DNA from 2 places in the Tsukamurella sp. USMM236 genome. Region 2 is predicted to be linked to the other one. Evidence: riboswitches for the same ligand, from Rfam matches in the RefSeq annotation. Region 2 holds a riboswitch; the other holds the start of a gene.
The links. A riboswitch is a leader RNA that binds a small molecule or an ion and turns the genes downstream of it on or off. The one in region 2 is predicted to bind S-adenosylmethionine.
Positions count from the first base shown of each region.

Region 1 (14,115 bases), on a different contig from region 2:
GCGCGACAGCCGCGCCGCGAACAGCCCGCGCACGCGGTCGCGGTCCAGGTTGTGCGCCTCGGAGACGGCGAGCGGGAAGCTCGGGTACTCCTCGGCGGGCTCGGCGAGCAGAGCCGCGACGGTGTCCTGCAACCGTTCCCGGCCCGCGGCGGTGATCGCGTAGGTGGTCCGCTCGGGGCGGTTGCCGTCGCGATCGGTGCCGATCTCGGTCACCAGCCCGTCCTCCGCCATCCGGTTCACGCAGTGGTACAGGGAGCCGGCACGGAGCTTGACCACGAGATCCTCGCGGCGCTCCGTCATCGTCGTGAACATCTCGTAGGGGTGCATGTCCCGCTCGGTGAGCAGGGCCAGCGCCGCGATCGCCAGCGGGGTCAGTGCCCGTTCTCGACCCATGTCCCACCTCCGATCGCACGCTCGGCGGTCACGCTACCCGCCGAATACTCCACATGGAATATTCGGATCGGGGGAATACGCCCGAAACGGGACGAACTCCCCGCGTGACTCCGCTCACATCAGTGCAGCGTGAGCGTCACCAGCGGGATCGGACGGTCGACGGTCGCCTGGAAGGCCGCGAGGTCGGGGTTGTCCGCGAGCGCCCAGGCGGCGAACTCCGCGTACTCCTCCCCCTCGAGGACGCGGGCCGTCGCGGCGACGGTGCGCGCGCCCATCTCGACGGTGACCTCGGGGGTCTTGCGGGCGTTGTGCCACCACGCCGGGTAGGACTTCTCGATGAAGGAGCTGACGTACATCTGCTCGCCGCGGTGCAGCGGTCCCAGCGGCACGGTGTGCGGCCGCCCGGACTTCGCGCCGGTCGTGGTGAGCAGGAGGAGCGCTCCGCCCTCGTAGGCGCCGCCGACGACGCCGTCGTTCGCCCGGAACTCGGCGATCACGTTCCGGTTCCAGTCGCCGATGGTCTCCTCGGTCAGCGTGTTCCACGGCATTTCGGGGTCGTCGTACGAGCCCGCTTCCGGTGTCTTCTCAGTCATACCCACGAGTCTTACGGGTATTGGTGTCAGTTTCCGTCCGCTATGCGCGCGGAAACGCGCCAGGCCCGCGCGGGCGAGGGCTTCTTCCCGCACGACATCATCCGCGGCGGCAGGTCCTCCGGCGTCACCGTCATCGTCCACGCGCGTCCGTCCTCGTGCCGGACGGTGACCTCGGTACCGTCACCGGCGGCACCGTCGGACCCGGTGCGCAGGACGTCCGGCGCGACGGGCCCGAGGAGCTCGCGGACCGCGACCTCGGCGGCCTGCTCGGCGGGCGGGATCGACGAGCGGCCGCGGAGCCCGGCGGTGGCGACGAGGCCGGCGCGTGCGGCGTCGAGCGCCTCCTTCGCCTGCGCTCCGGTGACCCGGCCGTAGGTGTGGCCGGCGGGCAGCACGATGAGCACGGGCGCGAAGCGGTGCCCGCCGGTGTGGGAGCACTCCCACACCACCGGATCGGCGTAACAGCCCGCGAGCGACGCCGCGATCGGCCGCCCGAGCACGGCGCAGCAGACGTCGCGCTTGCCGTTGGTGCACACCAGGGCGATCGGTCCCGCAGGCTCGCCCGCGGACGGGTCGTCGAGGGGCAGTGCGGGGATCTCCGCGTAGTCGGCCACGGTGAACATCCGCAGCGCGGTCTCCCCCGGCACCGAGTTCGCCACGAAGACCCGCATCCGCCCGCGGAAGCCCCCGGCGCGGCCGGGCCGGCGGATCAGCAGCACCCGCAGGCCCCGGGACTCCGCGAACCGCTCGACGGCCTCGCCCACCTCCGGCGCGAAGGTCTCGCCCGAGAACGGGTCGCGGCCCCACCCGGACTCGTTCTCGATGCACAGCCAGCCGGTCTCGGTGGTCGCGGTCCCGGGGAGCGGCTCGTCGGTGAAACTCGAACAACGCTCCGTCATTCCGCCACCGTAGCGGACTACGATGAGCGCGATGATCGCGCGCACTCTGACCACCGCGGGCCGTGTCCTCGCGACCGCCGGCCTGCTCGGCGCACTCGCCGCCCCGGCCGCCGCGACGCCCGGCCCTGCACCGTCGCCCACGCCCGGCCCCGCGGCGAAGACCCTGGTGACCGACGCCTGCCCGCACAAGCAGGTCCCGCCGCCCGCCGTCGACGAGTCCGAGGTCCCGAAGCCCGGGCAACCGAGCCCCACGCCGCTCGCCGTGCCGGACCCGCCCGTCGGGGGCGCGAAGCTGGGCGGGTGCGGCGTCGTCGTGCCCGACGGTGCGCCGCCCGTCCCGCCCGGCATCGACTCCGCCGGCTGGCTCATCGCGGACGTCACCGACGGCACCGTCGTCGCGGCGAAGGATCCGCACGGCCGGTACCGGCCGGCGAGCACGATCAAGGTGCTGCTCGCGCAGGTCGCGCTGCGCGATCTCGACCTCACGACGGTGGTCGAGGGCACCGTCGAGGACGCCGCGCAGGAGGGCAACGGCGCGGGCGTGAACGTCGGCGGCCGCTACACCGTCGAGCAGCTCCTCGAGGGCCTCCTGCTGGCGTCCGGCAACGACGCCGCGCACGCCCTGGCGCGGCAGCTGGGCGGCGTGGACGCGACCCTGCGGAAGATGAACACGCTGGCCGAGTCCCTCGGCGCGCGCGATACGCGGACCGCGTCACCGTCGGGCCTCGACGGCCCCGGCATGAGCTCGAGCCCGTACGACATGGCGCTCCTCCTGCGGGCGGCGCTGCAGGACGAGCGGTTCGTGCGCATCGCATCGACGAAGCAGGTCACGTTCCCCGGCCACCCGCCGGTGCCGACCACCGCGCCGTCGACGCCGCCCCCGCCCGGACAGAGCCCGCCGCCGGCCCCCACCTCGGTGGCGCCGTATCCGATCGTCAACGAGAACCGCCTGCTCACCGACTTCCCCGGCGCGGTGGCCGGTAAGAACGGCTACACCGACGACGCGAAGAAGACCTTCGTCGGCGCGGTCGACCGCGACGGCCACCGCTACGTGATCGTGCAGATGTTCGGCCTCTCGCAGACTGGCAACACCTACTGGGACCAGTACCGGCGGCTCCTCGACTACGGCGTCGCGCTGCGCGGGAAGTCCGTGGGCACGCTGGTCGCGGCCGACGGTGCCGCGAGCCGGCCCGAGCGGGCGCAGGAGGACCTGGTGGTGGAGAGCGGACCGTCGGGGATGGGCAACGGCACGCGGCTCCTGATCGGGCTCGGCGGGCTCGGCCTCATCGCCGTCCTGGTGGGCGCCGCGATGCGCACCAACCGGGGCCGCTGAGGTGGTCGCCGCGCCCGTCGGCGCCGCACCGGTCCCGGACAAGGGCCTGCGCTCGAACTCTCTGGGCCTGCTGAGCAACATGGCGATCGGCCTCTCGTCGACCGCCCCGGCGTACAGCCTCGCGGCGACGCTCGGCGGCGTCGTCGGGCACGTGCAGGGCAAGGCGCCGGCGATGTTCGTGGTCGCCTTCGTTCCCATGCTCATGGTGGCCGTCGCGTACAAGGAACTGGCCGCCGACACCCCCGACGCCGGGACCACGTTCACCTGGGGCAGTAGGGCGTTCGGGCCGTGGATCGGCTGGCTGGGCGGCTGGGGCCTCGCGGTCTCGGCGATCATCTGCCTGGCGAACGTCGCCGAGATCGCGGCGAGCTACCTCCTGCGCTTCGTCGGCCTGACCTCCCTCGCGGACGACCGCGTCGCCGTGGTGGGCTTCGGGTGTGCGCTGATCGTCGCGATGACCTGGGTGTCGTACCGCGGGATCGTCGTCTCGGAGCGCATGCAGAACGTGCTCATGTCCATCCAGTTCGCGGTGCTCGGCGTGGCCGCGGTGGCCGCGCTGTGGGCGGTGTACCGGGGCACGGCGGGACCGCAGGCCGTGCGGCCGAGCTGGGACTGGCTGGATCCGACGGGGCTGAGCGCCTCCCAGATCGCGGCCGCGGTGATCCTCTGCATCTTCCTCTACTGGGGCTGGGATGCCTGCCTGGCCGTCGGCGAGGAGACCAAGGACTCGTCGTCGACGCCCGGCCGGGCCGCGGTGCTCGCGACGGTCGTGCTCATGGGCACCTACGTGCTCGTCGCCGTTGCCGTGCAGTCGTATTCGGGCTTCGGCGAGACCGGCCTCGGGCTCGGCAACACCGACAACCACGACGACGTCCTCACCGTGCTCGGCCGGCCCGTCGGGGGCGCGGTGCTCGCGGGCCTGTTGGTGCTCACGGTCGCCCTCTCGGCGCTGTCCTCGACGCAGTCGACGGTGCTGCCGACGGCGCGGGGCACGCTCGCGATGGCGATCTACCGGGCGGTGCCGGAGCGGTTCGCGCGCGTGCATCCGAAGTACCTCACCCCGTCGTTCGGCACCGTCGTGATGGGCGGGTCCGCGCTCGCCTTCTACCTCACGCTCGCGCTGCTCAGCCGCAACACCCTGGAGGACTCGATCAGCTCGCTGGGGCTGGCGGTGGCCTTCTACTACGCGATCACGGCGTTCGCGTGCGCGTGGTACTTCCGGCGGACACTGCGCCGGTCGATGCGGAACCTGGTGCTGCGCCTGGTCTTCCCCGTGCTCGGCGGCGCGGCGATGATCTGGGCCTTCGTGCAGAGCGCGGTCGACATGATCGCGCCCGACTACGGACAGACGGTGATCGGCGGGATCGGCGGCGTCTTCGTGATCGGCATCGGCATGCTGGTCCTCGGCGTGCCGCTGATGATCGCGTGCGCCGTGACGCGGCCCGCCTTCTTCCGGGGCCGGACGCTGCCGCGGGCGACCGCGCCCGAGGACGCCTGAGCGGCGCGCGTCAGCGCTTGCGGCGCAGCAGTGAGCCGAGGCCCAGTCCGGCGACGAGCCCGGCCGCGCCGGCGAGGGCGGTCCGGCCGGCGTCGGGCTCGGAGCGGATGACGGGCGAGATCACCACGGGCGCCGGGGCGGCAGGGATCACGTACCGCTGGTTCCGCGGATCGGTGGCGGCCCACGCGGTCGCGAACAGCACGATCCGCGCGGTGAAGTAGATGAACAGCATGATGCCGAGGATCGGGCCGAAGGTGGCGCCGGCCGGGCCCTTCATCGCGTTGCCGATGAGCAGGGTCGCGAGCTGGATGAGGATCATGAACGCCACCGCCGCCATGAGGCCCGCGCGGGTGGCGTTGCGCCACGGGAACTGCACCCGCGGCAGACGCGCGATCACGAAGGTCCACAGGAGCCACAGCGCGAGGAGCGTGACCAGGAGGGTCGCCCCGGAGATGACGAAGTGGAGGCCGGGGGCATCGTCCAGTCCGGCCTTGTCGAGGAGCTTGGCCGTGAGCGGGCTGCTCCCCGCGGCCATCAGCGCGATGCAGGCCACCATCGCGACGAACAGGCCCGCGAGCGCGCCGAGGTCGGCGAACTTGGTCTTGACGAAGTTCTCCTTCGGCACCTCGCTGTCCCACATCTCCGTGAGACCGGCGCGAACGTTCGCCATCCAGCCGAGGCCGGCCCAGAGGGCACCGGCGAGACCCACGATGCCGACGGTGCTGCGCGAGGCGATCGCCTGGTCCACCAGGTCGCTGACCGACTTGCGCAGGCTCTCGTCGCTGATCACGGAGTTGATCTGGGCCTTGATCTCAGCGAGCAGGTCCGCGTCGTTGATGAGGATGTAGCCGCCGATGGCGAAGGCCACCATGATCAGCGGGAACAGGGCGAACACGCTGAAGTACGTGATCCCGGCGCCGAAGTAGTCGCCCTTCTTGTCCTGGTACCGGGTCGCGGCCGCCATGATGTGGTCGAACCACGGCCACTTGTCGCGGTACTTCTGGAGCATGTGGAGACGTCCTCCTGCAGTTCGCTACTGCACACGGGCTAGGGCGCCAGGAACCCTACCCTGTCGTAGACGTCGGCGAGGGTCCGGGACGCGATCTCGCGTGCCCGCTCCCGACCGGCGGTCAGGACCTTGTCCAACTCGGCGCGGTCGTCGAGGTAGCCCTGGACCCGGCCCCGCAGCGGCGTGGCGAAGTCGACGAGCACGTCTGCCACCTGCGTCTTCAGATCGCCGTAGCCCTTGCCCTCATAGGAGCGCTCCAGCTCCGGGATCGGGGTGCCCGTGAACGCCGACTCGATGGTCAGCAGGTTGGAGACGCCGGGCTTGTTCTCGCGATCGAAGCGGATCTCCCGCTCAGTGTCGGTGACCGCGGACTTGACCCGCTTCGCGATGATCTTGGGGTCGTCGAGGATGCTGATCAGCCCCGCGTCGGACTCCGCCGACTTGCTCATCTTGGCGGTGGGGTTCTGCAGGTCGTAGATCTTCGCGGTGTCGGAGACGATGTACGCCTCGGGCACCACGAAGGTCTTCTTGAACCGGGTGTTGAAGCGCTGCGCCAGGTTCCGGGTGAGCTCAAGGTGCTGCCGCTGGTCCTCGCCCACGGGCACGAGCTGCGGGCGGTAGAGCAGGATGTCCGCGGCCATGAGGATCGGGTACGTGAACAGGCCCACCGACGAGCTGTCGGTGCCGTTCTTCGCCGACTTGTCCTTGAACTGCGTCATCCGGCTGGCCTCGCCGAAGCCGGTGATGCAGCTGAGCACCCAGGTCAGTTCCGCGTGCTCGGGGATCTGCGACTGCACGAACATCGTCGAGCGGGCCGGGTCCACGCCCAGCGCCAGGAGCTGCGCCGCGGCGAAGACGGTGCGCTCGCGCAGCGCCTTCGGGTCGTGCGGCGTCGTGATGCCGTGCATGTTGGGGATGAAGTAGAACGTCTCGAACTCGTCCTGCAGCTTCACCCACTGCCGCACCGCGCCCAGGTAGTTGCCGAGATGGAACGAATCCGAGGTCGGCTGGATGCCCGACAGCGCACGCTGCCGCTTCGCGGGGGTGGGGGCGGTTTCCGTCACGAGGAACGAGTCTATCGACCGCGGTTCCGCGGGTCTCCTCAGTATTCGGTCCGACGGTGCCGGCTGTGCGACGCGCGGGGGGGCGACCGCGCCGACACACGGGCACCCACTGCGACCGGCTGACTATGAAATCGTGACCGCCAGTGACAAACCGGACGCCTGAGGACCGCGGTCCGGCGTCGCCTCCGAACGAGGCTCGTGCCCGGCGAGGCGTCCGGCCGTTCTACTCGTATCGGATCTGTCACTGGCGGTCACGATGTCATAGCGCCCGTTCCGTTCCCTCCTCGCTCCGGACTCCCGAACCGAGCACGGACGGGGCACGGTGTCGGTAGCGTGGCACGCAACTCAACAGGTCGATCGGGGGACGGCATGGGTGGGGATTCGAGGACGCCTGGGCGGGCGCAGTACGACGCGGAGGATCGGCGCGATCGGTATTGGGCGGGGCCGGTGATGCCTGCGCGGCAGAGGGCCTTCGACCGCCGAGTCTCCGAGGCGTGCCTGCGCCTCATGGCAGCGCGCCACACCGCGAACATCTCGTTCACCGACCTGGCGGAGGCGACAGGCGACATCAGTTCGCGAACCCTGCGCCGGCACTTCCCCACAGTGGCTGCGGCGGCATACCCCACGACGTGGTGGCTGCCCCGACCGGCGGACGCCATCCGCAAGGTACTCGCACCCCGCGAACGGATCGGGCCGTGCTGGCCCCCGGACCTCGACGATCCCGAGGTCGCCGCGGCGACGGCGATCGAGCCCGGAGACGAACATTTCGCCTGGCCGCCCGCAGGCTTCTTCGAGGCGCTGGGCGTTCCCGATCCACTGAATCCCGGCGCCGTCTCACCGCAACCGATCACCCTGCGCAATCTGTTGAACGATCTGCACGCCCTCGACCGGAGGTGGTCATCACTCAGCGGGTATCGCGACCTGGAGCCCGGCCTCGAGGAGCTGCGCGGGACCACCCCGGAGCTGGACGCCTGGTACGTGCGCGCACTGCACCGCCGCGCCGACGCGCTCGCGGCGGTGCTCGCCCGGGTCTTCGGTCTCCCGTTCGGCGCAGCACGCGCGTGCGCACACGGCTACGCCGCGATCCCCGAGTCCACAGCGCCCATCGAGGTGGCCGCCCATCTGACGGCGTTCGCGCACATCATCACGACCGGCGTGACCGTCCCACCGGGCCCCGGCGGCCCGATCGCCCCGGCGTTTCGCGCGATCGACCTGCCCGTACGCGAGCCGGAGCGCGCCCGGCCGCGGACCGGCCCTAGTCCGCGTACTCCACGGTGACCGGCGCATGGTCGGACCAGCGCAGGTTGTAAGCCTCGGCCCGCTCGACGTGCGCGGACACGGCCCGCTTCGCCAGCGCGTTGTTGGCGATCTGCAGGTCGATGCGCCAGCCCGAGTCGTTGTCGAAGGCCTTGCCCCGCCAGGACCACCAGGCGTACGGCCCCGGCTCGCCGGGGTGCAGCTCGCGCACGACGTCCTTGAAGGCGCGCCCCTCGCCGATGTACTCGCTCATCCAGGCCCGCTCCTCGGGCAGGAAGCCCGAGTTCTTGACGTTGCCCTTCCAGTTCTTGATGTCCAGCTCGGTGTGGCCGATGTTCCAGTCGCCGCACACCAGCACCTCGCGGCGCCGCCGGCCCAGCTTCGCCAGGTAGGCGCCGAACTCGGCGCGGAAGCGGTCCTTCTCGTCCTGCCGCTCGGTACCCACGTCGCCCGACGGGAGGTACAGCGAGCCGACGGTCAGCCCGTCGAAGTCGGCCTCGAGGTAGCGGCCCGCGTGGTCGAACTCCTCGCTGCCGAAGCCGACGCGCACCGCGTCCGCCTCGCGCCGCGAGAGCACGGCGACGCCGTTGCGGCCCGCGGTCGAGGACTCGGCGGCAGCGAGGTGCCAGCCCTCCTCCAGCGCGGGCGCGAGCGCCGTCAGCGTCTGCTTGTGGGTAGCGCGCACCTCCTGCAGGAGCACCACCTCCGCCTTCGTCCCACGAAGCCAGGGCAGCATGCCGAGGTTCTCCTCGGAGCGCTGCTTCACCGCCGCGCGGATACCGTTGACGTTGATCGACGTGATGATCACGCGAGCGCCTCCACGGTCAGGCCGGCCGCGGCCCAGGCGGAGCGCACCCGGGGCACATCGGCACCGTCGGACACGGACAGCAGCACCTGCACCTCCCGGTCGGCGAGCACCGCGACGAACGTGGCCAGGGAGCCGGCCTCGTCGGCGAGCACCTGCTCGGCCTCGGCGACGCCGAGCACGACCGCCGCCGGACCGCCGAGCCAGTCGAGATCGCCCAGGCTGTCGGCGAGCGCGTCCCAATTGGCACCGAAGTCGAGCGGGAACTGCAGCGCGGCCGAGACCTCGTCGAGGAGTGCGGCTTTGGTGCGCATGCGGCTGCCGCGGGCCACCAGCACCCGCGGGCGCTCGCGACGCTTGAGGGAGTCCAGATCGGTGCCGGTCAGCGCGGCACCGGCGCCGGAGGTGAGGAACTGCGGGAGGGTGCTCATCGGATCCTCGTGAAGGTCTCGTAGTGGTCCAGGGTGTACCAGGCGCCGCCGTCGGCCCCGGTGATGATGCGCTCGGCGTCCCGGCCGCGGCCGGACTTCTTCACGTTGACGTCCCACTCCGTGTACTTCGCGCGCTTGCCCTGCTTATCGGTCGCGGGCAGGCGCTTCTCGAAGTTTCCGAAGTTGCGGCCGCCCTGCGTACCCGAGCCGTCCTTCGGCGGCCACGTGCCCGCGTCGATCCGGGCGAGCGTCGCGAGGACGCGCGCGGGCACCGCGGAGTTCGACGGTGCCGAGGCGCGGGCGCCGCCCGACGCGCCGGCCGCCGACGTGGTTGCCGGCATGGCCGTCGCGGACGGCTCGGCGGTCGACTTGCCGCACGCCACGAGCCCGAAGACGGTGAGCAGCGCGATCGCGCACAGGGCGAGAATCCTTCGCATAGTCCAAGACCCTACCGAGGGGCTCCGACAGGTTCCGCGGTCCGCCGCGCGAGCAGCATCCCGATCCCGAAGACGACGAGGCCCGCGAGCGCCAGCGCGCTGCCCGCCAGCGCGGGCGCGGTGTACCCGCCGCCCGCCGCGATGACCGCGCCGCCGAGGAGGGCGCCGAGCGCGTTCGCGATGTTGAGCGCCGAGTGGTTCAGCGTGGCGGCCAGGGTCTGCGCCTCGCCGGCGACGTCCATCAGGCGGGTCTGGAGCGCGGGCACGAGTGCGGAGGCGGTGAGGCCGATGAGGAAGAACAGGGTCACCGCGGCGAAGGGCTGCGGCGCGAACACCGAGAACAGCGCCTGCAGCACGACGAGCGCGGCCAGCGCGACCGCGATCGACCGCGTCACCGAGCTGTCGGCGGCGCGGCCGCCCACGACGTTGCCGATCACCATGCCGACGCCGTACGCCGCCAGGACCGCCGGCACCGAGGCCGCGCTCAGGCCCGAGACCGAGGTGAGCGTGGTGGAGATGTACGTGTACACGGCGAACATGCCGCCGAAGCCGACGACGCCGGTGAGCAGCGCGAACCACACCTGCGGCCGCGCGAGGGCGCCCAGCTCCGTGAGCGGGTTGGTCACGGGGATCTGCACCGACGGCAGGAAGGCCAGCAGCGCCGCCACGGTGACGGCGCCGATCACCACCACGACGCCCATGGCGTACCGCCAGCTCAGGGCGGTCCCCAGCCAGGTGACCAGCGGCACGCCGATCACGTTCGCGACCGAGAGCCCCATCAGCACCTGCCCGACCGCGCGACCGCGCTCCGCGGGGCCCGCGAGGTGCGCCGCGACGAGCGCGGCCACGCCGAAGAACGCGCCGTGCGGGAGCCCCGCGACGAAGCGGGCCGCCATCAACGTCCCGTAGGTCGGGGCGAACACCGACAACGCGTTGCCGACGGTGAACGCGATCATCAGCGCGATGAGGAGCACCCGGCGCGGCACCCGGGCGAAGGCGGCCGCGATGAGGGGCGCCCCGACCACGACGCCCAGCGCGTACGCCGAGATCACGTGGCCGGCGACCGGCTCGGTGACCTCGAGGTCGGCGGCGATGTCGGGCAGCAGCCCCATCGCGGCGAACTCGGTGGTGCCGATGCCGAAGCCGCCGAGCGCCATGGCGCCGACCGCCAGCCTGGTCCGGGTAGAAGATTCCACGGAACGGTGTAACGCCTCACCGCCTTCCGCGCTTCCCGCCCACCCCTGTGACCTCGTTCACGGAACTGCCCGTCGGTTATGCTGCAGCCAGTGGTCATGAGTGTCAGTGCGCAGCCCCGGCTTGCTGACCGGCAACCCTCCACCGCGGTGGGGTGCCCCGGGTGATGACCCGGTTTCCCGGCGGCCCCCGCCGGGTGGCAAGCGCGAGGAGAGGGTTCGGTGACCATCAGCACCCGCACAGGCCGGCCCACCGACAGCCTCCCGGGCGACTGGGCCCGGGTTCCCGACGGTGCGCTGCAGTCGGTCGCGCTCGGCCCCCTGGTCCTCGAGTCGGGTGAGGTCCTTGAGGACGTCACGATGACCTTCCAACGCTGGGGCACCCCCAACGCGGCACGGGACAACGTGCTCCTGACGCTCCACGCCCTGACGGGCGACTCCCACGTCACCGGCCCGGCGGACGACGACCACCGCTCCGCCGGCTGGTGGGACGGGTTGATCGGCCCCGGCGCCGCCGTCGACACGGACGAGTGGTGCGTCGTCTCCGCGAACGTCCTGGGCGGGTGCTCGGGTTCGACGGGGCCCGCGTCGATCGCGCCGGACGGTCGCCCCTACGGCTCCCGCTTCCCGGTGATCACGGTCCGCGACCAGGTGGAGGCCGAGGCGGCGCTGCTGCGCGCGTTGGACGTGCACGACATCGCGTCTGTCGTGGGCGGGTCGATGGGCGGCGCGCGGGCCCTCGAATGGGCCCTGATGTACGGCGATTTCCTGCGCTCGGCGCTGGTCCTCGCCGTGGGCGCCCGCGCCACGGCCGACCAGATCGGCACACAGACCACGCAGATCGCCGCGATCAAGGCCGATCCGGCCTGGCAGGGCGGCGATTACCACGACAGCGGCACGCATCCCGACGCCGGCCTCGGCGTCGCGCGGCGGATCGCGCACCTGACCTATCGCACCGAGGTCGAGCTGGACAGCCGGTTCGAGAACCGGCCGCAGGGCGACGAGGATCCCCGCGCGGGCGGCCGGTACGCCGTGACCTCCTACCTCGAGCATCAGGCCGCGAAGCTGGTGAACCGGTTCGACGCGGGCAGCTACGTGGTGCTCACCGACGTGCTCAACCATCACGACGTGGGCCGCGGTCGCGGCGGCGTCGAGGCGGCCCTGCGGGGCTGCCGGGTCCCGGTCGTGGTGGGCGGCATCGATTCCGACCGCCTCTACCCCCTGCGCCTGCAGCGCGAGCTCGCGGAGTCGCTGCCCGGCAGTGACGATCTGGTGATCGTGCACTCCCGCGACGGGCACGACGGCTTCCTCACCGAGATGGACGCCGTGGCGGCACTGCTGCGCCGGACCCTGGAGTTCGCGCGCCGCTGACCCGCCGGGCGGAACGTCCCGTCAGGGTGCGGGTTCGGTCACCGTCGGCGCCGCGACGTCGCCGATCGCCGGCCCCGGCGCCACCTCGGCGGAGGACGGATCCGACTGCGCCGCTCCGGTGTTCACCGGATTCGAGCTCGAGCCGCCCGTGCCCTGCGCGCCGCCGGCGCCGGGGGCGACGAGGCCGTTCCCCGGCATGGGCAGCGGGGCGTCCGGGCTCGGCGGGTTCGTGCCCGTACCCTCCGTCGGCGTGCCCGGCCCCGTGGTCCCGGACGGCGACCCCGTCGGGGTGCCGGTCGGGGTGCCGGTAGGAATGCTCGGGAGGATCGTGGTCGGGAGGGTTCCCGTCGGCGACGTCGGCGGAGCGGTCGGCGACGTGGGAACCGGCGGCCGAGTCGTGGTGGGCACCACGGGCGGCGGCGCGAAGGTCGTCATCGTCGGGGTGACCGCGTCCCCGCGCCCCGGCTCGGGCGCCACGGTAGTGGGCACGACAGGCCGCTCCGGCGGCAGTGACGACGTGACGGTGGCGATCCTGGTCTCCGACGCGGACTCGTCCTCCTCGGAGGTCACCGAGTCGGAGGAGGTGGGGACGACCTGCTCCGTGCTGCGCGCGGCGGGGCCGATGATCCCCGTCGCGTACCCCGTGGCCAGCACCGCACCGGTGAGCGCGGCGACCACGAGCAGCGGCAGGATCGCCGCGGTGAGGCGGACGCTGTGCCCGCCCAGGACGCCGATGCCGCTGTCGACCAGCGACGACGGCGCGGCGCCCGCCGCCCGGCGGTCCGCCGCGATCAACGCGGCACCGGACGCCGTGATGGTCTCGGGCTCGTCGATGAGGAGCGGTTCGATGCCGGCGTCCCGAGCCACCCCGGCGATCGCTTCCCGCACTACGGTGTTCAGCGCGCCGGAGCCTACGAGTGCCATCGCCTCGGGGGCGGCGGAGGCCGCCGAGCGCACGAGCGCGGCGACGTCGTCGGTCGAGGCGGCCCCGGCCCCGTCGAGCACGACGGCGCGGGTACGGCGCTCGGCGACGACGGCACCGTCGCGCACGGTGTACAGGCGCGTCTCATCGGCGCCGAGGTCGGCGACGAGCGCGGTGTCGTAGCGGGCGATGGAGCCGCGTTCGCCGAGGCCTCGCAGGACGGCGTCGGCCTCGCGGACGATCCCCGCCGCGCGGACGCCGCCGCGCGCGCCCAGGCGGACGGAGAGCAGATCGCGCCGCGAACGGACGGTCACAGCGGATGCGTCGACGTCGCGCTCCGCATGGCCGGCGAGGAGGTCGAAGCCCGAGGACAGCAGGTTGCCGCGGCGCCCGAGGCGGTACGGACCGGGATCGATGGTGCGCGCCTCGCGGCCGACCACGTGCCCGTCCTCGATGTCGAGGAGCACGCAGTGCACGGGTCCGGAGCCGACGGAGGCACCGAAGGACGAGATCCGCATGGCACCTCCGATCGGATCGCTCGACGAACCGTTACCTGAGCACATCATACCCGATGCCTAAACGTTACATACAAGAATGTAAATTCGAAGTTTCGAGTATGCGGGTTGGCTAGGTGCCGAGCGCCTTGATCCCGTACGAGACGAAGAGGATCGCCGCAGCCGCCAGGGCGAGCACGGTGACGTCGAACCACCTGCTCCGCACCCGGAGCAGCCCCTGCCTCCGTTCGGGCAGGGCGGCACGCAGGACCGCGGCGAGGCCCGTCCCCGCGCCGAAGACGTACAGGCCGCGGCGCCAGTACTCCAGCCCGACCAGGACCATCCCCGTGGTCAGTACCCCCACGACGGCCACGTACCCCGCGTTCGCGATCACGGCGCGCACCATGCGGGCGCGC
Region 1 covers NZ_JBBCSS010000004.1:323,855-337,969, forward strand. The annotation lists gene WFK95_RS15660 (PadR family transcriptional regulator) at 1-393, opposite strand, end outside; gene WFK95_RS15665 (nitroreductase/quinone reductase family protein) at 513-986, opposite strand; gene WFK95_RS15670 (sucrase ferredoxin) at 1,013-1,885, opposite strand; gene WFK95_RS15675 (D-alanyl-D-alanine carboxypeptidase family protein) at 1,917-3,218, shown strand; gene WFK95_RS15680 (APC family permease) at 3,220-4,716, shown strand; gene yhjD (inner membrane protein YhjD) at 4,727-5,725, opposite strand; gene trpS (tryptophan--tRNA ligase) at 5,764-6,789, opposite strand; gene WFK95_RS15695 (hypothetical protein) at 7,240-8,067, shown strand; gene WFK95_RS15700 (exodeoxyribonuclease III) at 8,045-8,854, opposite strand; gene WFK95_RS15705 (barstar family protein) at 8,851-9,282, opposite strand; gene WFK95_RS15710 (ribonuclease domain-containing protein) at 9,279-9,719, opposite strand; gene WFK95_RS15715 (MFS transporter) at 9,731-10,876, opposite strand; SAM riboswitch class IV at 11,008-11,125, shown strand; gene metX (homoserine O-acetyltransferase MetX) at 11,135-12,283, shown strand; gene WFK95_RS15725 (hypothetical protein) at 12,305-13,723, opposite strand; gene WFK95_RS15730 (DUF3017 domain-containing protein) at 13,833-14,115, opposite strand, start outside.
Region 1: linked by a shared signal. The riboswitch ahead of metX (homoserine O-acetyltransferase MetX) and the one ahead of WFK95_RS02410 (aminotransferase class V-fold PLP-dependent enzyme) in region 2 are both predicted to bind S-adenosylmethionine.

Region 2 (14,115 bases):
ACCAGGCCGATCGCCGCCAGCACGGTGACGGCGAGGAAGACCACGTCCATGGAGTCGGCGAACCCGGCCTTGAGCGGGTGCACCAGGGTGTCGGGCAGCTTCTGCAGCGCGGAGGTGTCGGACATGACGTCGCTGACGGCGCTGGAATCGCCGTGCACGAGCTTCGTGGCGAAGTCCTGCGCGGCCGGGCCGTCGTGGCCGGCGGCGGCGCGCTGGACGGCGGCCGTGTACTCGGGGTCCGCGGCCGCATCGGTCATGCGGCTGCTCATCTTGTGCGGCATCTGCGAGAACAGCACGGAGAGGAAGACCGCGACGCCCAGCGTGCCGCCGATCTGGCGGAAGAAGGTCGCGGCGGCGGTGGAGACGCCCATGTCGCGCGGCGGCAGGATGTTCTGCAGCGCCAGGGTGAGCGGCTGCATCAGGTTGCCGAGGCCGAAGCCGATCACGGCCGCACCCGCCATGACGTAGCCGATCTGCACGTCCGCGCTGATGTAGTGCATGCCGAACATGCCCGCGGTGAGCAGTACCGCGCCGATGATCGGGAAGACGCGGTAGCGGCCGGTGCGGGAGATCACCTGGCCGGCCAGGATCGAGCCGAGCATGAGGCCCGCGACCATCGGCAGCATGAGGAAGCCCGCCTTCGTCGGGCTGGCGCCGCGGACCACCTGGAAGTACTGGGGAAGCAGCGAGATCCCGCCGAACATCGCGGCGCCCACGACCATCGAGATGAGCACGCCCTGCGCGAAGATGACGTTCTTGAAGATGCGCAGCGGGATGATCGCGTCCTCGCCCATGTACTTCTCGATGGCGATGAACGCGACGACGCCGACCGCACCGATGGCGTAGCAGGCGATGGCCCGCGTCGAGCCCCAGCCCCACTCCTGGCCCTGCTCGGCGACGATGAGCAGCGGGACCAGGCCGACGGACAGCGCGACCGCGCCGAACCAGTCGATGCGGACGCCCTCGCGGCGGGTGTGCGGCAGGCGCAGCACGCGGGAGACGACGGCGAGCGCGACGATGCCGATCGGCACGTTCACCAGGAAGACCCAGCGCCAGCCGGCGATGCCGAGGATGTTGTCGGCGCCCGAGAACAGGCCGCCGAGCACGGGGCCGAGCACCGAGCTGGTGCCGAACACGGCGAGGAAGTAGCCCTGGTACTTGGCGCGCTCGCGGGGCGGCACGATGTCGCCGATGATGGTGAGCGCCAGCGACATCAGGCCGCCGGCGCCGAGGCCCTGGACCGCGCGGAAGGCGGCCAGCTCGTACATCGACGTGGCCGTGCTGCACAGCAGGGAGCCGATCACGAAGACCGTGATGGCGAACATGAAGAAGGGCTTGCGCCCGTAGATGTCCGACAGCTTGCCGTACAGCGGGGTGACGATCGTCGAGGTGATGAGGTACGCCGTGGTGACCCACGCCTGCAGCTTGTAGCCGTTGAGATCGTCCGCGATGGTCCGGATCGCGGTGGAGACGATCGTCTGGTCGAGCGCGGCCAGGAACATGCCGGTCATGAGCCCCGACAGGATGTAGAGGATCTGCTTGTGCGTGAGGCCCGCGCCCGCGGTCTCCTCCTGCTGGACCGTCGCGGCGGTCACTCGCCTTCCCGCATCAGCTTGAGGGCCTGCTCGAACTGCACCAGCGCCCGGTTCCCGAGCGTCACGAACTGGTCGATCTCCTCGTCGGTCCACTGCTCCATGAGGGGCCGGAGCTTCTCGTTGCGCTGCTGCCGGATGAACTCGACCTTGGCCTCCCCCGCCTCCGTCGCGGAGACGAGCGCCGCCCGGCGATCCGAGGGATCGGCGGTGCGCTCGGCGTAGCCCAGGTTGGTCAGGGTGGTCACGTACCGGCTCGCGGTGGACGGGTCGGTGTGGATCTGGTCCGCGAGCACGGACGAGCGCATGGGCCCGCCCTTCACCAGGGCGAAGAGCGCGGTGTACGCCGCCAGTTCGACGCCGTCCGGCGCGACCGCGTGCCGCGTCATCACGGCGTGCCGCTCCTTGAGCCGGGTGAGCTCGGCGATCACGCCGACGATCCCCTCGATCCGGTCCGCCCGTTCCTCGTCCGTCATCACGCCTCCGCAGGTCCCGTCCGCCCACGTCGCCGTGTTCGGACATGCAAAACTACGTGCAGCCTACAACTATTAGGAGAACTAGTCGACTCGGGCGAACCGGCCTATGCCGCCGATGTCGTGACGATTCTGGCACCCGTGAGCGCCACGAGCGCGGCGAAGTCGGTGCGGAAGATCGTGTCGTGCGTCCCGGCCGCGGCGTACAGGTCCGGATAGCCGGCGAGCGACTCGTCGATGACGGTGACCACCGGCCGCGGATGCCCGACGGGCGAGACGCCGCCGATGACCTGGCCGGTCGCGGCGGCCACGTCGTCCGGCTTCGCGCGGGTGATCGCGCCGTAGCCGAGTCGAGTGGCGAGGCCGTCGGTGTCCACGCGGTGCCGCCCGCTCGAGAGGACGAGCAGCGGCGCACCGTCGGCCAGGAAGACGAGGCTGTTGGCGATCGCGCCCACCTCGCAGCCGAGCGCCGCCGCGGCCTCCGCGGCGGTCTTGGCACCGTCCGGCACGAGGCGGACGGTGTCCGGGTGCCCCGCGGCGGCCAGGGCCGCGCGGACGGTCTCGGTGCGGGCGGAGTACTGCTCGGTCACGCCGATCAGTATGCCCGCCCCCGCTACGCGGCGAGCAGGGTGGCGATGAGGTCCTTGGTGCGCGCCCCGCCGACGGGGCGCAGCACGACGGCGTCGGCGACCTCGGCCGCGTAGACGTCCTCGATCAGGGACTTCAGGCCCGACGGGGTGCCGATGTACGTGATGCCCTGCGGCGCGGCGCCGCTCGGGGCGTAGCTGGCGCGGGCGTCGGCGGCGCGCTCGTCGATCACCACGTCGACCTCGAGCGCGACCGCGCCCGGCTCCCGCCCGGCGCGCTCGGCCTCGGCGCGCAGGTAGCCGCGCTCCCGCTGGGCGATGCGCAGGTCGGCGGCGCGTACGCGGGTCAGGTGCGAGGCCTCGGGCTCACCGTCGACGGTGACCACCAGTGCGGGGCGGGAGACGGTCGTCATGGATTCCTCCGGGTTCAGTTCGCTCGTGCGGACAGGTCTTCGAGGGCGCGCGCCAGGCGGCGCACGTCGTGCTCGCTCGTGCCGAGGCCGATGCTCGCGCGGACGGCGCCGTCGTAGCATCCCAATCGGTTAACGACGGGGTGGGCGCAGAACTTCCCGTCGCGCACGCCGATCCCGTGCTCGGACGAGAGGAACTCGGCGACCTCGCGGGGCGTGCGGCCGTCCACGGTGAAGGCGACGATGCCCACCCGCTCGGTGGAGTCGGCCCAGATCTTCAGCGTGCGGACACCGTCGATGCCCTCGAGCGAACGCAGCAGCAGGTCGGTGAGGAAGCGCTCGTGCCGGGCGATGGCGTCCTCGCCGAGGCGCTCGATGGCCTCGCACGCGGCGGCGATGGCGACCGCGCCCAGGACGTTGGGCGAACCGGCCTCGTGCCGCGCGGGGCCGATGTGCCAGGCGACCTCGACGGACTTCGAGACGGGCGTGCCGATCACCTCGTAGCTGGCGCCGCCGCCGCAGCGGACGGGCTCGGCCTCGTCGAACCAGTCGGCGCGGCCGACGAGCACGCCGGAGCCGAAGGGCGCGTACAGCTTGTGCCCCGAGAAGGCGAGGTAGTCGACGCCGCTCTCGCGCAGCGAGATCCGACGGTGCGGGACCAGCTGGGCACCGTCGACCGCGATGCGCGCGCCGTGCCGATGGGCGAGCGCGGCGAGCCGGCGGATCGGCAGCACCTCGCCGGTGACGTTGGACGCGCCGGTCACGCTGACCAGGGCCGCGGGGCGCGCGCGGAGCTCCTTCTCGAGCACCTCGAGGGTGCCCTCGATCGACAGCGGAGCGGAGATCACGCGGGCCCCGATCCGCTTCCACGGCAGCAGGTTCGCGTGGTGCTCGCAGTCGAGGACCACGACCTCGCCGGGGACGCAGCCCGCGAGCAGGTTGATCGAGTCGGTGGTGTTGCCGGTGAAGATCACGTGGTCGTCGGCGCGGGCGCCCACGAACTCGGCGACGACCTCGCGGGCCCGCTCGTAGCGGGAGGTGGAGCGCTGCGAGAGGTAGCCGGCGCCGCGGTGCACGCTCGCGTACTCGCCCAGCGCCTCCTGGACCGCGGCCTGCACCTCGACCAGGGCCGGCGCGCTCGCGGCGTAGTCGAAGTTGGCGTAGCGGACCGTCGCGCCGTCGGTGAGCGGGGCGTACTCGTCGGCGCCGGTCACGGCGGCGAGGGGGCCCAGCGACAGCGGGGTGCTGCGGACCGTCGGGGTGAGGCAGACGGCGGTGCGCTCGGTGGTGGCGATGCTCATGAGAGATGTCCTTCGGTATGAGGACGCACGGCACCCGTTTCCGACGTGCCGCGAATCCGCGCTTGCCGCACTCGTTCGGTGCGGCCAGGTCGTCACCCGGAGCACCCCACCGCGGAGGAGGGTTGCCGACCAGCGAGCCGGGGCTTGTCGCTGGCACTCATGACCTGCGTCGAGAATGCCCTGTCGTGGCGCCCGTCGTCAAGGTTCGAATCACGGCGACGCGAAACCGCCGGGAGTAGATTCGCGGGCATGAGCGAGTGGACGTACCTGATGGACATGGACGGGGTGCTGGTCCACGAGGAGCACCTCATCCCCGGCGCCGACGCGTTCATCGCGGAGCTGACGGCCGCCGGGACGCCGTTCATGGTGCTCACCAACAACTCGACGCGCACGCCGCGCGACCTGCGCGCGCGCCTGGTCGCCACCGGGCTCGACATCCCCGAGTCGCGGATCTGGACCTCCGCGCTCGCCACCGCGAAGTTCCTCCAGGATCAGCGGCCGAACGGCACGGCCTACGTGGTCGGCGAGTCGGGCCTGACCACGGCGCTGCACGACGCGGGCTACGTGCTCACCGACAACGATCCCGACTACGTGGTGCTCGGCGAGACCCGCACGTACTCGTTCGAAGCGATCACCACGGCGATCCGGCTCATCGACCGCGGCTCGCGCTTCATCGCGACGAACCCGGACCCGACGGGGCCGTCGCGCGACGGGCTGCTGCCGGCGACCGGTGCCGTGGCCGCCCTGATCCGCGAGGCCACGGGCCGCTCCCCCTACTACGTGGGCAAGCCGAACTCGCTGATGATGCGGTCGGCGTTGCGCGCGCTCGGGGCGCACTCCGCGGACACGCTGATGATCGGCGACCGGATGGATACCGACATCGTCTGCGGCCTGGAGGCGGGCCTGCGCACCATCCTCGTGCTCACCGGCATCTCCACCCGCGAGTCGGTGACCGCCTACCCGTACCGCCCTACCCGCACCATCGATTCCGTCGCCGACCTCGTCGGTCACACGGAGGACCCGTTCCCCGGCTGAGAGCACCCAGCCGGGGAACGAGTCACTGCCCCTTGACGTTGACGATCTGACGCAGGACGGCGCGGACCGTGACCAACTGCTCCGCGTCGGCCATCACCCGGTCGATCGGCTTGTAGGCCTGCGGGATCTCGTCGATGAAGTCGGGGCTGTCGCGGAACTCGATGCCCGCCATGGCCTCCCGCAGCTGCTCGTGCGTGAAGGCCCTGCGCGCCGCGGACCGGGAGTACTCCCTGCCCGCGCCGTGCGGCGAGCTGTTCAGCGACGGGGCGAAGCCCTTGCCCTCGACGATGTACGACGCGGTGCCCATCGAGCCCGGGATGAGGCCGAGCTTGCCCTCGGTGGCCTCGATCGCACCCTTCCTCGACACCCACACTTCCTTGCCGAAGTGCTTCTCGCGCTTGGTGAAGTTGTGGTGGCAGTTGATCCGCTCGGCCTCCACGACAGGTGTGCCCACCCACTCGCCGAGCTGCCGGATCACCCGGTCCATCATCTCCTCACGGTTGAGCAACGCGAAGTGCTGCGCCCACGTCAGCTCGGCGATGTACCGGCGGAACTCGGGCGTGCCCTCCACGAGGTAGGCCAGGTCCGGATCCGGCAGCTCGATCCACCACTGCTTGCACAGGCGCGTGGCCACGGCGATGTGGTGCTGGGCGATCTTGTTGCCCACGCCGCGAGAGCCGGAGTGCAGGAACGCCCAAACCCGCTGGTCGGCGTCGATACTTAGCTCTGCGAAATGATTTCCTCCGCCGAGCGTGCCCAACTGAAGCTTCCAGTTCCCGGCGTACTGGGCCGGGTTGAAGTCCGCCCGCTCGGCGAGCGTCTCCAGCTCCGCGATCCGGGGCTCCGCCGTGGCCACGACCTTCTTGTTGTAGCGGCCGGGCGAGAGCGGGATCGCTCGCTCGATGGCCTCGCGGACCGTCGCGCGGTCGTCGGGCAGGTCGGCCAGCGTGAACTGCGTGCGGACCGCGATCATGCCGCAGCCGATGTCGACGCCGACCGCCGCGGGGATCACGGCGCCGAGGCTCGGGATGACCGAACCGACGGTGGCGCCCTTGCCCAGGTGGGCGTCGGGCATCAGCGCGATGTGAGGGTAGATGAACGGCAGCTTCGCCGTGGTGACCGCCTGCTCGCGGGTCTTCTCGTCCAGGATGGACGCCCACGAGACCAAGGACTTGCTGATCTTCTCCATGTCTTTCTCGTCTCGATGTGATGGTCACCGGTCCGAGAAGCCATGCGTCTGACGCATGGGCACCGAGCCGGCGGTGAAGCGACGGCCCGGGTTGCCGCAGGTTATGCGGGCACGCCGAACCGACGGCAGTAGCACTGCCGCAGCGATTCGGGGAGCCTGCGCATATCCATGCACGGCAGCGTATTCGGCCGCAACACTTCGGTCCATCGGATTTCCAGCGGCGCCTTTGGGAGACTCATTTCATGGCACTGCTCGAAGTGATCGCCCTGGATGCACGCGATGCCGTCGCCGCCCAGGAGGGCGGGGCGGACCGGGTGGAGCTGGTCGCGGACATGGCGGCGGACGGGCTGAGCCCCTCCCCCGCCACCGTCGCAGAGGTCCGTGCCGCCGTGGACATCCCGGTGCGCGTGATGCTCCGGCTCGTCGACGGATTCGCGCCCGGGGACCTCGGCGCGCTGCTGCGGCGCACCGTCGAGCTGAGAAGCGCTGGGGCGGAGGAGTTCGTGCTCGGCTTCCTCACCCCCGACGGCGCCGTGGATCCGCCGGCCGTGACGCGGGTCGTCGAGGCGATCGACGGCGCGCCGTGGACGTTCCACCGCGCGATCGACCACTGCGCGGACCGCTCCGCGCTCCGGGCCGCAGTGGCGGAGCTGCCGGGGCTCGACGGCTTCCTCACCGCGGGGGCGACCTCCGGCGTCGATCACGGCATCGCCACGCTGGTCGCGGAAGCGTCTGGACCGCAACGGATCCTGGCCGGCGGCGGCCTGCGCCTCGATCACCTGCCGCCACTCATGCAGGCAGGAATCGACGCCTTCCACATCGGCAGTGCCGCGCGGCCACAGGGGTGGATGTCGCCGGTGTCAGCAGAGGCCGTGCGGACGTGGCGCGCCGCCGTCGACGATCAGAGGCCCTGAGTGGCTCAGCCCAGGGCCTGATCCAGATCGGCGATGAGGTCGTCGACGTTCTCCAGCCCCACGGACAGGCGCAGCATCGAATCGGTGAGCCCGATCTTCGCGCGACCCTCCGGCCCCGTCGCGCGATGCGTCGTGGTGGCGGGGTGGGTGATCAGCGACTTGGCGTCGCCGAAGTTGTTGGAGATGTCGATGACCTGCAGCCGGTTGAGGAACTCGAAGGCCCGCGCCTTCCCTGCGGCCGAAGCGGAATCGGCCAGCTCGAGGGTGATCACGGTGCCGCCGGCCTTCATCTGGGCCTTCGCCAGCTCGTGCTGCGGGTGCGAGGGCAGGAAGGGGAAGAGCACCTTCGAGACGCGGGGGTCGGCGTCGAGGAACTCGGCGACCTTCTGCGCGTTCGCGCTCACGCGCTCGGCCCGCAGGTCCAGCGTCTCCAGCGCCTTGAGCAGCACCCAGGCGTTGAACGGCGCCATCGCGGGGCCCGTGTGCCGCATCAGCTGCTTCACCGGACCGTCGATGTAGTCGAACCGGCCGAGGATCGCGCCGCCCATGACGCGGCCCTGGCCGTCCATCGTCTTGGTGGAGGAGTGCACGATCACGTCGGCGCCCATCCCGAGCGAATCCTGGTAGCCGACCGGCGTGAAGCCGGCGTCGAGGACGACCTGCGCGCCCGCGGCATGCGCCAGCGAGGCCACGGCGCGCACGTCGACGAGCCCCTGCATCGGGTTCGCGGGGGTCTCGAAGAAGACGGCCTGGGTGGGGACGCTGAGCGCCTCCTCCCACTGGGCGAGGTCCTCGCCGTCGACGAAGACGGTCTCGATGCCCCAGCGCGGCAGGATCTCGTTGCACACGACGTAGCAGGATCCGAACAGCGAGCGGGCCGCGACGAGGCGGTCGCCGGCCTGCAGCAGCGCGCCGAGCGCGGTGAAGACGGCCGACATGCCGGAGGCGGTGGCGAAGCAGGCCTCGGCGCCCTCCAGGAGGCGCAGGCGCTCCTGGAACATGGCCACCGTCGGGTTGCCGTAGCGCGAGTAGACGAACCGGTCGATGTCGCCGTTGAAGGCGGCCTCTGCGGCCTCGGCGCTCTCGTAGGTGTAGCCCGAGTTCAGGAAGAGCGCCTCGGAGGTCTCCTCGTAGTTCGTGCGCAGGACGCCGCCGCGCACCGCGTACGTCTCGGGCCGCAGGCCGTCGGGCAGGGGGCTGAACTCCGTCATGGCTTCAGCCTAGAACTGCCGCCAGGGCAGGCCGTCGGCGCGCCAGCCCGCGACGCCCCGATGTCCGAGTGCGTCGATGGGGCCCTCGAAGCCGTCGAGGACGTTGTAGGCGCGCTGCACGCCGGCGGCGGTGGCGGTCTCGGCGGCGCCGATCGAGCGGTGGCCGGAGCGGCACAGGAAGACGACGGGGGCGTCGTCGGTGACGCCCTTGGCGCGGAGCTCGTCGACGAACGTCGGGTTGAGCGCACCGTCGGGGTAGCGCTGCCACTCGACGAGCACGGGGTTGCGCCCGACCTGCGAAAGCTCGGGGATGCCGACGTAGTTCCACTCGGCCTCGGTGCGGCAGTCGACGAGGATGGCCGCGGGGTCCTGTTCGAGCAGCTCCCAGGCCTCGCGCGGCGTCAGGTTTCCGGCGTAGTTCACGAGCACTTCTTCCACTTGCCGTCTTCGCGGACGAACTTCGCCTGTTCGGTGCGCTCGCCGGCCTTCTCGTAGGTCACCGTGAGATCGGCGGACGCGGAGTCGCCGTTCACGGTGAGGTTCTTGACGCCCTTCTCGTCCAGCTTCGCCTCGCCCTCGCGCTCGACGACGGCCTTGCGCGCGTCGGGGAAGCCGGCCTCCTTCGGGAACTCGGCGGCGGACCGGTCCTTGGCGCAGGTGTTGGCGACGAGGTCGGCGTACCGGCCCTTGTTCAGGGCGCCGTAGTACTGGCCGATCGTGACCTGGACCTGCGCGGAGTCGCTGAGCCGCTCGTCGGACGGGCGGATGACGTTCCACAGCAGGACGCCGCCGATGAGGACGACGGCGACCACGAGCGCGATGATGAACGGGGTCGCCGTGGTGCGGCGTTCGGGCGGCGGTCCGGCGGGGGCCTTGTCTGCGCTCACTGAAGTCTCTACCCTCTGCTACTAGAACACGTTCCAGTTCCTTGGATGGGTGGGATGGACCACCCGCACTAGGAACAGTTGATAAGTCCGCACTAACCTGGTGGGGAACTTCAACCGCGTATGCAGACAAGGTAGCCGACTTCACATGACCGAACAGAACCGCCCGTTGCGCGTCGCGATCGTGGGCGCGGGCCCCGCTGGTATCTACGCGGCGGACGCCCTCATGAAGTCCGACGAGGCGAAGGACCCCGGCGTCAGCATCGATCTCTTCGAGAAGATGCCGGCACCGTTCGGCCTGATCCGGTACGGCGTCGCCCCCGATCATCCGCGGATCAAGGGCATCATCACCGCGCTGCACAAGGTGCTCGACAAGCCGCAGGTCCGCCTGCTCGGCAACCTCGACTTCGGCAAGGACTTCACCCTCGAGGACGTGCGCCGCCACTACGACGCGGTGATCTTCTCCACGGGCGCCGTCGCCGACCGCAACCTGGAGATCCCCGGCATCGACCTGGAGGGCAGCTACGGCGCCGCCGAGTTCGTGGCCTGGTACGACGGGCACCCGGACTTCTCGCGCGAGTGGCCGCTCACCGAGGAGAAGGTGGCCGTCCTGGGCGTCGGCAACGTGGGCCTCGACGTGGCCCGCGTGCTGGCCAAGACCGCAGACGAGCTGCTCCCCACCGAGATCCCGCCGAACGTCTACGAGGGCCTCAAGGTCAACAAGGCCAAGGAGGTGCACGTCTTCGGTCGCCGCGGCCCGGCGCAGGTGAAGTTCACTCCGCTCGAGCTCAAGGAGCTTGACCACTCGCAGACCATCGAGGTCGTCGTGAACCCCGAGGACATCGAGTACGACGAGGGCTCGGCCAAGGCCCGCCGCGAGTCGAAGATCACCGACCAGGTCGCCACGATCCTCGAGAACTACGCGATCCGCGAGCCGAACAACCGCCCGCACAAGCTGTTCATCCACCTCTTCGAGTCGCCCGTCGAGATCCTGGGCGAGAACGGCAAGGTCACGGGCCTGCGCACCGAGCGCACCGAGCTCGACGGCACCGGCAACGTCCGGGGCACCGGCAAGTTCACCGACTGGGAGCTCGGCGCCGTCTACCGCGCCGTCGGCTACCTCTCGAACGACCTGCCCGAGATCCCCTTCGACGACCAGGCCGGCGTCATCCCCAACGAGGCCGGCCGCGTCATCGACGCAGGTCAGCACATCACGGGCGTCTACACCACCGGCTGGATCAAGCGCGGCCCCGTCGGCCTCATCGGCCACACCAAGGGCGACGCCAACGAGACCATCGCGTGCCTGTTGGAGGACTTCCACGCCGGCAAGCTGAACGCCCCGTCGGACCCGTCGACCACCGGCGTTACCGACTGGCTGGACGACCACGACACCCCGTACACCACCTGGGACGGCTGGTACCGCCTCGACGAGCACGAGCGCAGCCTGGGCGAGGCCGAGGGCCGCGAGCGCGTGAAGGTCGTCGAGCGCGGCGACATGCTGGCCGCCTCGGAGCCGGGCAAGGTCCAGCAGGACTAGTCCCGAGCGCACGTACGACGGTGCCGCCGTCCCGATTTTTCGGGGCGGCGGCACTTTTCGCTCACGATGATTCTAATTCGGTCGCGCGGTGACTCCTCGCCGCGCGGGCGCTCAGTCCGGTCGCGCGGTGACGGTGACCGTCGTGGTGCGCGTCGTCGTCGACGTGGTGGTCGTGGTCGACGTGGTGGTCTTCGTCCGGGTGACCGTGACGGTCTCCGTCCGCGTCGCGTCGCGCTGGACGACGCAATCATCCCGCGCGGCGGCGCCGCAGTCCGCGCCCGCGGGCCCCGCGGTGAGACCGCCCCGACCGTCACCAGTCCCGCGCACGCGCCGATGGCCGCAATCGCTCGTTTCATCGTTCTCCTCCTCCTCGTCGGCCGCGACGGGCCGACGCATTCATTCCCAGGTGAATCCGTAGGGGCCGTGCGTACAGGACTGGAGCCCGCCCGGGCCAACGCGCTGGGCTCCGACCGCGGTGCACTTCTCGCCGCCGGGGAAGGCGGGCTTGACGATCCAGATCCCGCCGGAGCAGGTGAGCCGTTGCCCCGGTGCCGTCTCTCCGATGGTGCACGACTTCCCTGGGCTGGGCGGCGTGAAGTCCCGCTCCCACGTCCCGAATCGGCACTCGTAGCCGGGCTTGGTCTCGAACATCCGGCACTCCGAGCCCGTCGACGGGTCGGCGGATGCCGCCCCCATCCCGACCACCCCGGGCACCAGAAATGCCATCGCGAGCGCCGCGAGCGCAGCACGGGAAGTCCGAATCGTCCGCTTCTGCATGCGCAACATCCTAAGCGAGCGTCATGACCGGGGCGTTGCTATCGGCCGGACAGTTCGCGGGGCGACCTGTGCTGCTCAGTCGGCCGCCCAGTCCCAGACGGGCCAGAGGGCGCGACCGAGGGCCTCGCCGCGAGGCGTGAGTTCGTACTGCTTGTCGGGGAGCTTGCGGGCGATGCCCTTCTCGACGAGCTGCGCGAGCCGGGTGGCGAGCACGCTGGAGCTGCAATTGCCCATGCGCCTGCGCAATTCGAGGAAGCCGAGCGATCCCGGCTCAAGCTCCCAGACGATGCGCAACACCCAGCGCTGACCGAGCAGGTCCATCGCAGCGACCGCCGCGGGATCCGGTTCCTCGCGGCGCTGCGGCACCACATCGCGCACTGACACGAGACAGAGCCTACTTGCGCTTCTGAAATCGAAGCGTCATGCTGGCGGCAGTTCTAAATCAGAAGCATGGAGGTTCAGCGATGGCGGTCGTAGTGGTGACCGGGGCGTCCCGCGGGGTGGGCGCCGAGACGGCGGTGGCGCTCGGCGCGCGCGGGCACGACGTGGTGGTGAACTACCGCGAGAAGGAACGCCGGGCGGAGAAGGTGTGCGACCTGGTCCGCGAGGCCGGCGGGCGGGCGATCGCGGTGGGCGCGGACGTGACCGCGGCCGATGGACCGGCCCACCTCCTCGATGCGGCCGTCGCCGCGTTCGGCCCGATCGACGCGGTGGTCCTCAACGCCTCCGGCGGCCTGGAGCTCGGCGCCGACCAGGACTACGCGATGCGGCTGAACCGGGACGCGCAGGTCGCCGCGGCCCGCGCCGCCGCGAGCCGCTTGCGGCCGGGCGGACGACTCGTCTTCGTCACCAGCCACCAGGCCCATTTCTCGGAGACGCAGCCGGTGCCGGCCGGCTACGAGCCGATCGCGGCCAGCAAGCTCGCCGGGGAGCGGGCCCTGCGCGCGCTCGCCGCGGAACTCGGCCTCGACCTGCGCGTCGTCTCGGGCGACATGATCGAGGGCACGATCATCGTCCGGCTCTTGGAGCGCCGCGACCCCGCCGCCGTCGAGGAACGGCGCAGCCACGGCCCCCTGCCGACCGTCACCGAGTTCGCCGCTGCGATCGCAGGCACCGTCGACACCGACGATTCCGTGGCGCACACAACATATGTAGGCGGTCAAGACTATTTAGGGTAGCCTCAGCTTTATGGGTAGAGGAGTGACCGGCCTGATCCTCAAGGCGATGCGGGCGGACGACTACGTTTTCACGGTGCTGTCGACGGAGGCCGTCAGCGAGCACTATCACCGCATCCGTTTCGACGGCGGCGACTTCCTGCAGGACAACCCGTGGTTCCCGACCATGTGGGTGCGCCTGTGGGTGCCGAAGAGCGGCGCCGCGACGACCGACGCGGACGAGGGGACGCTCGTGCAGCGCGGCTACACGATCGTCGCGCCGGAGGGCTCGGAGTTCACCATCGAGTTCGCGATGCACGACGGTCCCGCGCCCAGTTGGGCCCTGGACGCCGAGCCGGGCGACCGGATCGCCGCCACCATGATGGGCGCCGACCTGACGGTCCCGGAGGAGCCGGCACCGTCGGAGTACGTGCTCGTGGGCGACGCCGCGTCGATCCCCGCGATCAACAGCATCCTCGGGACCGCGCAGGCCCCGTGCCGCGTGTACCTGGAGTACCAGCACGACGCCGAGCGGGAGCTCCCCGTGCAGAGCGAGGCCGTCACCTGGGTGCCGCGCGAGAACCGCGGCGCCACACTGGTGTCCACGGTCGTCGGCGCCGGGATCGGCGCGGACGCCTTCCTCTTCGTCGCCGCCGAGACCAAGGCGACGCGCGAGATCACCAAGGCCGCCAAGCGCGACTTCGGCCTGGCGAAGGACCGGATCAAGTCCCAGGCCTATTGGCTGCAGCGCGGATAATCCATTGGCACCCCGCCGCTACGGCGCCTAGGGTGCACCCCGTGAGTTCTTCGGCAGCAGCCGCCGCGGCAGCGGCGGCAGTGGTGGACCGCGGCCGCGCGTAGCGGCGGCGGAGCCTCCCACACCATCTCGGCTTCACCGCCCCAGCATCCTTCCGCTGGGCGGCGATTCGCGCTGCCCGGGTGATCCTCGACCCGGAGAACTCCCTTCATGCCCACCCATCACGGGGGCCGTCATGAGCACGGCCAGAACTTCCTCACCGACGATGCCGTCATCGGCCGATTCGTCGACCTC
Region 2 covers NZ_JBBCSS010000001.1:520,714-534,828, reverse strand. The annotation lists partial or broken gene WFK95_RS02430 (MDR family MFS transporter) at 1-1,595, opposite strand, end outside; gene WFK95_RS02425 (MarR family winged helix-turn-helix transcriptional regulator) at 1,592-2,068, opposite strand; gene WFK95_RS02420 (YbaK/EbsC family protein) at 2,173-2,655, opposite strand; gene WFK95_RS02415 (hypothetical protein) at 2,679-3,065, opposite strand; gene WFK95_RS02410 (aminotransferase class V-fold PLP-dependent enzyme) at 3,080-4,363, opposite strand; SAM riboswitch class IV at 4,417-4,528, opposite strand; gene WFK95_RS02405 (HAD-IIA family hydrolase) at 4,613-5,398, shown strand; gene WFK95_RS02400 (RtcB family protein) at 5,421-6,587, opposite strand; gene WFK95_RS02395 (copper homeostasis protein CutC) at 6,830-7,501, shown strand; gene WFK95_RS02390 (O-succinylhomoserine sulfhydrylase) at 7,507-8,712, opposite strand; gene WFK95_RS02385 (rhodanese-like domain-containing protein) at 8,722-9,135, opposite strand; gene WFK95_RS02380 (Rv0361 family membrane protein) at 9,132-9,599, opposite strand; gene WFK95_RS02375 (FAD-dependent oxidoreductase) at 9,745-11,133, shown strand; gene WFK95_RS02370 (hypothetical protein) at 11,245-11,460, opposite strand; gene WFK95_RS02365 (hypothetical protein) at 11,530-11,910, opposite strand; gene WFK95_RS02360 (winged helix-turn-helix transcriptional regulator) at 11,986-12,294, opposite strand; gene WFK95_RS02355 (SDR family oxidoreductase) at 12,375-13,088, shown strand; gene WFK95_RS02350 (siderophore-interacting protein) at 13,099-13,821, shown strand; partial or broken gene erm (23S ribosomal RNA methyltransferase Erm) at 14,032-14,115, shown strand, end outside.